One region of the Noviherbaspirillum sp. genome, then DNA from elsewhere that is predicted to be linked to it. Evidence: predicted binding sites of a transcription regulator. Region 1 holds the regulator's gene; each other region holds the start of a gene.
The links. Region 1 encodes sigma-54, which starts transcription at its own class of promoters, with help from an activator protein. Its sites were predicted from a motif close to TGGCANGNAANCTGCTTT; they were not measured.

Region 1 (3,277 bases):
CCTGGTCGTTCGCGGATTGCAGAAAAGTTACGGAACCCGGCAAGTGGTGCGTGACGTATCACTGCAGGTGGAAAGCGGCGAAGTGGTCGGACTGCTCGGCCCCAACGGCGCAGGCAAGACGACGTCGTTCTACATGATCGTCGGCCTCGTTCCTTCCGATGCCGGTGAGATCGATCTGAATGGCGTCGCGATATCGCGCCTGCCGATTCATCGGCGCGCTGTGCTGGGCCTGTCCTACCTGCCGCAGGAGGCATCGGTCTTCCGCAAGCTGACGGTGGAAGACAATATTCGCGCCGTGCTGGAGCTGCAGCGGGACAATGGCAAGCCGTTGTCGCGGCAGGCGATCGAGAAGCGACTGAATACATTGCTGGCCGAGTTGCAGATCGAAAAGCTGCGGGAAAACCAGGCGCTGTCGCTGTCGGGCGGCGAGCGCCGCCGCGTCGAGATTGCGCGTGCGCTGGCGACGAACCCGCGATTCGTGCTGCTTGATGAGCCCTTCGCAGGCGTCGACCCGATCGCGGTCATCGAGATCCAGCGGATCGTGCGCTTCCTGAAGGAACGCGGAATCGGCGTGCTGATCACGGACCACAACGTCCGGGAGACACTGGGCATCTGTGATCGTGCCTACATCATCAACCAGGGCGCTGTGCTTGCCAGCGGCCGCCCGGACGACATCATCGCGGATGAATCGGTACGCCGCGTTTATTTGGGAGAACACTTCCGCATGTAATGGAAGCACGGCTGCTATGAAACAAACCCTTCAACTCCGTATTTCCCAACATCTGGCGCTGACGCCCCAGCTGCAGCAATCGATCCGGCTGCTGCAATTGTCGACGCTTGAACTGCATCAGGAGCTGGAGCAGATTTTGTCGGACAACCCGATGCTCGAGCGCGTCGATGATCCGCTGGATCATTCCATCCGCCTGCTGGCCGACGGTGCAATCAGCCCCCAGGGCACCCAACCGGATACACCCGTACCCAACGATGCCGGATCGGCTGCCGGTGAGGACACCGACCGGCCCTTCGAAGGCGGCGATGGAGCGGACACGCCTGCTGCAGGCGAAGCGGAATGGAGCTTCGACGATGTGGCGCGCACCTCGAAAGCGCCGGAGGACGATGATGCGCGGCCCCAGCTGGAAGCGCACGAAACCACCTTGCGCGAACATCTGCTCGAACAGATGCGGGTATCGGTAAGGGAAATGCGGGATCGCGCGCTGCTTGAGTTGATGATTGACGCGCTCAACGACAACGGCTACCTGGAAGAACCGCTGGAAGAAATTCATGCGCGACTGCCGGAAGAACTCGGGATCGAGATTGAAGAATTGTCGGTGGCGCTGAAGATGCTGCAAAGTTTCGATCCGGCGGGCGTCGGCGCACGCACGCCATCGGAATGCCTGGCAATCCAGATCCGGCGCTTTCCGAAGGTGCCGCTGGTGACGCGCCGCCGGGCTTTGACGATCGTCGAAGAACATCTGACGCTGTTCGCCCAGCGCGACTTCAACAAGCTCAAGAAAATCCTGGATTGCGACGACGAAGATCTGCGTGAGGCACAGACGATCATCAAGCAATGCAATCCGCACCCCGGTGCGGCGTTCGCCTCCGATACGTCGGACTTCGTGGTCCCGGATGTCATTGTCAAAAAGACCAAGAACGGCTGGCAGGTCATGTTGAATCATGATGTCATGCCGCGTCTTCGGGTCAATGCCCTGTATGCCAATATCCTGAAGCAAAGTAAAGGTGAGGGGTCACTTACTTCGCAGCTCCAGGAGGCCAAATGGCTGATCAAGAATATGCGTCAACGCTTCGACACGATCTTGCGCGTCGCACAAGCGATCGTGGACCGGCAGCGCAACTTCTTTTCGCACGGCGCGGTAGCGATGCGGCCCCTTGTCTTGCGTGAAATTGCTGATACACTGGGTTTACACGAGAGCACCATTTCTCGTGTGACAACACAGAAGTACATGTTGACCCCCCATGGCATGTTCGAGCTCAAATACTTTTTCGGCAGCCATGTCGCGACGGAAGCAGGGGGTGAAGCCTCGTCGACAGCGATACGAGCGCTCATCAAACAATTGATAGGAGCTGAAGACCCCAAGAATCCATTCTCAGATAGCAAGATCGCGGATATGTTAGGGGAACAAGGTATGGTCGTTGCGCGGAGAACCGTCGCCAAGTACCGTGAAGCGTTGAAAATCCCCCCTGTCAATCTGCGAAAATCTCTCTAGGTTGTTCCTTTGTAGTTGCCATCCGTTGCTGTGTTCCGGCGTAGTCCTCTACGCGGACACGTTGCGAACCGCCAGCGACACTATCCATAGGAGTGCTGTATGAATCTCATGATCAGTGGACAACATCTCGAATTGACTCCAGCCATTCGCCAGTACGTAACAAGCAAACTGGATCGGGTACTCCGCCATTTCGATCATGTCATCGATGTTGCGGTGATTCTGGGAGTCGAAAAACCCTCTGAAAAAGATAAAAGGCAAAGAGCTGAAGTCAATCTGCGCGTGAGAGGCAATGTAATCCATGTCGAAAGCTTTGCAGAAGATCTGTATGCAGCAATCGATTCGTTGATCGACAAGCTGGATAGGCAGGTATTGAAGTACAAGGGCAAGATGCAGGACCACCAGCATGAGGCGATCAAGCGCATGACGGAAGACTTGCCGGCGGCCTGATTCAGGCGGCAATCGGCAACAGGAAAAGGGCGCACGGGTTGCGCCCTTTTCCTGTTGCGGCCGCACTTTGCAAATGTCCGCAGGACGACTGCAGCATCGGGACGGTGCCGATAAAATAGCTGCAATTACATAAAACACCCTCATCATGACTGCTCACATTATTTCCGCTGTCCGGAACAACATCGGCTTTATCACGCTTGACCGGCCGAGGGCGCTCAATTCCCTGTCCCTTGATATGGTTCGCGCCTTCACGCAGGTATTGCTGTCGTGGCGCGACGACCCGGCCATCGCCGCGGTGGTCGTGCGCAGCACGAGTGAGAAGGCGTTCTGCGCAGGTGGGGACATCCGCTTTTTCTTTGATGCCGGCAAGGCGACGCCGCAATCCGGCAGCATGCTGATCGAGGATTTTTTTACCGAAGAATATGCATTGAATCATTTGACTCATCACTATCCCAAGCCGTATATAGCGCTGATGGACGGGATTGTCATGGGTGGCGGGATGGGGATCGCACAAGCCGGCCCTGCCAACCGGATGCGTATCGTCACCGAACGGACGAAGATGGCCATGCCGGAAGTGAACATTGGCCTGTTCCCGGACGTAGGCG
Region 2 (3,277 bases), on a different contig from region 1:
AATAACCGAGACTGGACGCAAGATAAAAACCGCCGATGCCGCCTGCCATTCCCACCAGCCCGGTCATCACGCCGATTTCCTTGCGGAATCGCTGGGGCACCAATTGAAAGACGGCACCGTTACCCGTTCCCAGGGCAAGCATTGCCAGGACGAACACGATGACGGCTGCGGTCGCCGATTGCAGGCCGAAACTCGCAATGAACAAGAATGTCGCTGCAAGAACATACATCACCGACAAGGTCTTGATGCCGCCTATGCGGTCGGCGATCCGGCCGCCGAGCGGGCGCACCAGCGAACCGGCGAATACGCAGGCGGCGGTGAAATAACCCGCCGTGACCGGCGACAGGCCGTACTGGCTGTTGAAGTAAATCGTCAATGAGGAGGCAAGCCCTGAGAAGCCGCCGAAGGTGACGCTGTAGAAGAACATGAACCACCACGCGTCCTTGTCCCTCAGTACATGCAGGTACTCGACAAGGGATTTTGGCGGCGGCGCGGACGGCGCATCCTTCGCGAACACCATATAGACCAGCAGCGCGATACCAAGCGGGATCAGGCACAGGCCGAACACGTTCTGCCAGCCGAATGCAATGGCCAGCGCAGGTGCGAACAATGCGGCGAAGGCGGTGCCGGAATTGCCTGCGCCGGCGATGCCGAGCGCCGTCCCCTGGTGCTCGGGCGGATACCAGCGCGATGCCAGCGGCAGGGCGACGGCAAACGCCGCACCGGCAACGCCGAGCAGCACGCCGAGGAACAGCAGGCTTTGATAACTCGCCAACTGGCCGAGCCATGCCCAGGTGAGGCCGGCGATGACGACCAACTGTCCGATCAGTCCGGCTTTCTTCGGCTTGAGGTGGTCGACCAGCACGCCCATGACGATACGCAGCAGTGCGCCGGCCAGCAGCGGCGTCGCCACCATCAATCCTTTCTGGGCAGGTGTGAGGCCGATGTCGGTCGATATCTGAACAGCGAGCGGACCCAGGATCACCCAGACCATGAAGCTGAGATCGAAATAGAAAAACGATGCCAGCAACGTCGGCGTATGGCCGGCTTTCCAGAATGAGGTCTTTTGCATTCGATGCCTTTGATCCAATAGTGTGAATGTGATGAGTGGGCCTGCACGATGCAAGTGCTATGCCACTCACTTTCCGTGCGTGCCGTACTGCCTTTGCCAGTGCGGCATGCACCGCAATGTGGATTGCACCGGATCGAACTGCGAAGTTGCACCTGTGCGGTGCGGATTGCGTCACATCATGGTGCTTGCGGACGCTGCGGAGAAGGTGCGGCAAATGGCACTCCTCTTGCTTATGACTGTTCACGAATTGTTTATCGCTTCAATGGCGAAGCTGAAAGGTGAGGGAGCTTTAATGAAGAAGCTGAAACTGGTCATGGTGGGGAACGGCATGGCCGGGGTGCGCACACTGGAAGAATTGCAGAAGATTGCCCCCGATATCTACGACATCACGGTATTCGGCGCCGAGCCGTATGCCAATTACAACCGCATCCTGCTGTCCCCGGTGCTCGCCGGCGAACAGACCGTCAAGGACATCATGCTCAATGATGTCGACTGGTATGCGGCAAACAACATCCAGCTCCATCTCGGAAAGAAAATCACACGGATCGACCGCGTCAAGCGCATGGTCATCGCGGAAGACGGCACCACCGCCGAGTATGACCGCCTGCTGCTGGCCACGGGCTCCAATCCCTTCATGCTGCCGGTGCCGGGAAAGGACCTGCAGGGCGTGATTTCCTACCGCGATATCCATGACACCAACGCGATGATCGACGCCGCGCAGGTGCATACCCATGCGGTGGTGATTGGCGGCGGCCTGCTCGGGCTGGAAGCCGCCAACGGACTGAAGCTGCGCGGCATGGATGTCACCGTCGTACATCTGCCCAACTGGCTGATGGAACGTCAGCTCGATCCGGTCGCCGGCAAGATGCTGCAGAAATCGCTGGAAGACCGCGGCCTGAAATTTCTGCTGGAGAAGAATACCCAGGAACTGGTCGGCGATGAAAACGGGCGGGTGAAGGCGATCCGCTTCACCGACGGACTTGAAGTGCCGGCGCAACTGGTGGTGATGGCGGTCGGCATCCGGCCCAATACCACGCTGGCCGAATCCGCCGGGCTGTACTGCAACCGCGGCATCGTCGTCAACGACACGATGCAGACCTACGACCCGCGAATTTACGCCGTCGGTGAATGCGTCAATCATCGCGGCACTGCCTACGGGCTGGTTGCGCCGCTGTTCGAGATGGCCAAGGTATGCGCGAACCATCTCGCGAATTTCGGCATCGGCCGCTACCAGGGTTCGGTCACCTCGACCAAGCTGAAGGTCACCGGCATCGACCTGTTCTCCGCCGGCGAATTCATGGGCGGGGAGGGAACGGAGGAAATCGTGCTGTCCGACCCGATCGGCGGCGTGTACAAGAAACTGGTTCTCAAGGACGACAAGCTGGTGGGCGCCTGCCTCTACGGCGACACGGTCGACGGCTCCTGGTATTTCCAGCTGCTGCGCGAAGCCAAGAATGTGGCGGAGATCCGCGACACGCTGATGTTCGGCGAGGCCAATACCGGCCGTCCCGGCGACGTGGGCCATGAAGGATTCACCAAGGCCGCCGCGATGCCGGACACCGCCGAAGTCTGCGGCTGCAACGGCGTCTGCAAGGGCAGCATCGTCAAGGCGATCAAGGAAAAAGGCCTGTTCACGCTGGAAGACGTGCGCAAGCAAACCAAGGCGTCGGCCTCCTGTGGCTCCTGCACCGGCCTGGTGGAACAGATCATCATGTTCACCGCCGGCGGCGACTATTCGAGTTCCAGCAAGGTCAAGCCGCTATGTGGCTGCACCGACCATACGCACCAGAACGTGCGCGATGCGATCAAGGCCAACAAGCTGCTGACGATCGCTGGCACCATGCAATTCATGGATTGGCGCACGCCGAATGGCTGTGCAACCTGCCGGCCGGCGATCAACTATTACCTGTTGTCGACCTGGCCGCATGAGGCAAAGGACGATCCGCAATCGCGCTTCATCAACGAACGTGCCCATGCCAACATCCAGAAGGACGGCACGTATTCGGTGATCCCGCGCATGTGGGGCGGTGAAACCACCGCAAAGGATCTGCGCCGCATCGCCGACGTGGTGGACAAGTACGGCATCCCGACGGTGAAGGTCACCGGCGGCCAGCGCATCGATCTGCTGGGTGTGAAGAAGGAAGATCTGCAATCGGTCTGGAAGGATCTCGACATGCCGTGCGGCCATGCGTATGCGAAAGCCCT
Region 3 (3,277 bases), on a different contig from region 1:
GCGACCAACGTGCTGCGCAGCGGCAACAAGGCCGCCGCTGTGCTGACTCTGCTGGGGGACGGTTTCAAGGGGTGGCTTGCCGTCTGGCTCGCGTCGGAGTTCGGACCGCAATTTGGTGTCGACGATAGCGGCGTCGCGCTGGTATCGATCGCGGTCTTCATCGGCCATTTGTGGCCGGTGTTTTTCCGCTTCGAAGGCGGCAAGGGTGTCGCGACCGCGCTCGGCGTACTGCTCGGGCTGAACGGCTGGCTCGGACTGGCAACCTTGATCACCTGGCTGGTGATCGCCTACGCATTCCGCTATTCATCGCTGGCGGCACTCGTCGCGAGTGTCTTCGCGCCGTTTTACTACGGACTGCTGTTCGGCACCGACATCAAGCTGCTTGCCGTGCTGGCAATGAGCGGCTTGCTGATCTACCGGCACCGTCAGAATATCGCCAATCTGATGGCCGGCAAGGAAAGCAAGATCGGCAGCAAGAAGAAGTAATCCCTCAAGCCCAATCACGAAGCAAATCGACGGAGACAGCCATGTTGAAAAGTCACGCATTCGAACGCCAATGGTTACCGACCGACTACGAGGGCATCGAGCGTAGCGTCCTGCGCCTGAACGATGGCGGCGGCCGGACATCACTGGTGCGGCTGGCGGCCGGCAGCAGGTTTCCGCGGCATGCGCACATGGGCAGCGAGGAAGTGCTGGTCATCGAAGGGACGGTGGTGATCGGCGGCGCGACACTGGCGGCCGGCGACTACCTGTATACCGAAGCGGGCGAGGAGCACGACGTACAGGCGCTGGAAAACGCCGTCATTTACGTCGCCTCGCAGAAGCAGACGCCGATCGTCGAGAAATAGAAACGCGGCCGATGACAGGTTAGTTCGGACGTAGCTCGTGGAGCGGCCAGCGCGGCCTCACGTTGAAGGCGTAGTCGCGCCGCGCCGCTTCGGGATGCACCTGTAGCCGCATCGCCCCCGCGAAAGCGATCATCGCGCCGTTGTCGGTGCAGAATTCCAGCTCGGGATAAAACACCTCGAACCGCCGCTTGACCGCCGCGTCGTTGAGCGCGTCGCGTAACTGCCGGTTGGCGCCGACGCCGCCGGCGATCACCAGCCTTTTCAGGCCCGTCTGCTTCAGCGCCTTCAGGCACTTCGCCACCAGCACGTCGACGATGGCATCGACGAAGGCCCGCGCGACATTGGCCTTGTCCTGTTCGCAGATATTTGCAGTGTGATTCTTCACCACTGTCAGCACCGCCGTCTTCAGGCCGGAAAAGCTGAAGTTCAAATCCTTCGAATGCAGCATCGGCCGCGGCAAATCGTAGGCGCCGGGATCGCCGAACTCCGCGAGCCGCGAAATGGCCGGTCCGCCGGGATAGCCAAGGCCGAGGAGCTTGGCCGATTTGTCGAAGGCTTCGCCCGCCGCGTCGTCCAGCGTCTCGCCGAGCAATTCATACCGACCGACGCCGTCCACCCGCATGAGCTGGGTATGGCCGCCGGAAATCAGCAAGGCGACGAACGGGAAGGCCGGCGGTGTTTTTGACAGCAGCGGCGACAGCAGGTGTCCTTCCAGATGATGCACGCCGAGCACCGGCCGGTCGAGCGCCAGGCCCAGGCCGCAGGCGACCGATGCGCCGACCAGCAGGGCGCCGGCGAGGCCCGGTCCCTGGGTATAGGCAATCGCATCGATGGCGGAGCGTTCGATCGCACTTTCCCGCAGCACCTGTTCGAGCAGCGGGATGGTGCGCTGGATATGGTCGCGCGAGGCCAGTTCCGGAACGACGCCGCCGTATTCCTGATGCATCGCGATTTGCGAGTAAAGCGCATGGGCGAGCAGGCCGCGTTGCGTGTCATACAACGCAAGGCCGGTTTCATCGCAGGAGGATTCGACGCCGAGAACGATCATGTGGGAACAATGAAGAGGGGAAAGAGGTGGCAAGCTTTTTGCAGCGACCCGTCATTGTAAAGGAAAGCCCCGCAGGTCCGCACACCCTGCCATTTTTGAAACAAGCCCACCATGACCGACTCCATACAGCTGAAAATCATTGTCATTAACTCATTGGTCGCGCCCGAGGGCGCGGACCAGGCGGCGCAGGAACAGGCCGAGCGCGCCCGCGCCCTGCGCATCGGTCTGCTGGAAGGCGGCTACAACATCCTTGCGGCGTTGCCACCGGACGCCGACCTGGAGGAACAGATCACTCAGTTGCAGCCGGACCTAATCATCGTCGATGCGCAGTCGGATGCGGCATTGAAGAAGGTGGTGGCGGCAACCGCCGATGCGCGGCGGCCGATCGTCTGTTTTACCGAAGACGGCGACAAGGCGAAGATGCACGCAGCCATTGAGGCCGGCGTATCTGCCTACGTGGTGGCCGGCTTGTCGGCCGAGCGGGTGAAGGCGGTGCTCGATGTGGCCATGGCGCGGTTCGAAGTCGACCAGAAGCTGCGCGTGGAGCTCAGTGAAACCAAGGTGAAACTGGCCGAGCGCAAGGTGATCGAGCGTGCGAAAGGATTGCTGATGGAGCGGCACCATTGTTCGGAAGACGATGCTTACCGCAAGCTGCGGCGTCTTGCGATGGATAAGAACCTGAAGCTGTCGGAAGTGGCGCAACGCATGCTCGACGTTGCCGATCTTCTTATTTGAAAACGCCTTCCCGCTACCCCGATTCACACCTCGCGAACCAATCCCGCCGGAACGCGGCAGCACCAAACGCCGCGCCCTTTTTTGATGCGTTGCACAACCCCGGTGCACAACTTCCCCACTTTCATGATGAAACGCCCGCAAACAGCACGGGCGCCGTCGCTGCGACGCCGCGATACCGCTGGCACACCAATTGCAAATGAACAGGCAGTGCCAATGGCGGCGCGACGATCAGCAACACCGTCTTGACCAATGTCGGTCGAGGCATTTGGACAAAGGCGTCCGAGTCGGATGAGCTCAGCTCATGCCGTTCGGACGCCTTTTTTTTGCCCAGTGCGAATTAACTCATGAGGAAGTCATGACAACGAACGATACAAAAACCAATTTGACCCGCCGCAGCATTCTGAAGACGGGCGCGGCTGTCACCGCAGCAGGGGCATTCGGCGCATTGGCAACGCAGGGGGCGTGGGCCGCGGGGTCCGACAAGCCGGAAAAGGAAGAGGTCAAGGTCGGCTTCATTCCGCTGACCGATTGCGCGTCCGTGGTGATGGCGTCGGTGCTCGGTTTTGATAAGAAGTACGGGATCAAGATCGTGCCGACCAAGGAAGCATCCTGGCCCGGCGTGCGCGACAAGCTGGTCAATGGCGAG

Region 2: a site for sigma-54 is predicted at 1,288-1,305, ahead of nirB (nitrite reductase large subunit NirB). Genes of this name have one in related genera too.
Region 3: a site for sigma-54 is predicted at 1,924-1,941, ahead of V7080_RS10145 (ANTAR domain-containing response regulator). Genes of this name have one in related genera too.

Annotation. Positions count from the first base shown of each region.
Region 1 covers NZ_DAIUCO010000106.1:9,550-12,826, reverse strand. Annotated here, with positions in the region: gene lptB (LPS export ABC transporter ATP-binding protein) at 1-730, shown strand, start outside; gene V7080_RS13545 (RNA polymerase factor sigma-54) at 747-2,225, shown strand; gene hpf (ribosome hibernation-promoting factor, HPF/YfiA family) at 2,325-2,672, shown strand; gene V7080_RS13535 (enoyl-CoA hydratase/isomerase family protein) at 2,818-3,277, shown strand, end outside.
Region 2 covers NZ_DAIUCO010000068.1:9,481-12,757, forward strand. Annotated here, with positions in the region: gene V7080_RS10170 (nitrate/nitrite transporter) at 1-1,072, opposite strand, end outside; gene nirB (nitrite reductase large subunit NirB) at 1,365-3,277, shown strand, end outside.
Region 3 covers NZ_DAIUCO010000068.1:1,243-4,519, forward strand. Annotated here, with positions in the region: gene plsY (glycerol-3-phosphate 1-O-acyltransferase PlsY) at 1-486, shown strand, start outside; gene V7080_RS10135 (cupin domain-containing protein) at 528-848, shown strand; gene tsaD (tRNA (adenosine(37)-N6)-threonylcarbamoyltransferase complex transferase subunit TsaD) at 868-1,896, opposite strand; gene V7080_RS10145 (ANTAR domain-containing response regulator) at 2,008-2,631, shown strand; gene V7080_RS10150 (CmpA/NrtA family ABC transporter substrate-binding protein) at 2,987-3,277, shown strand, end outside.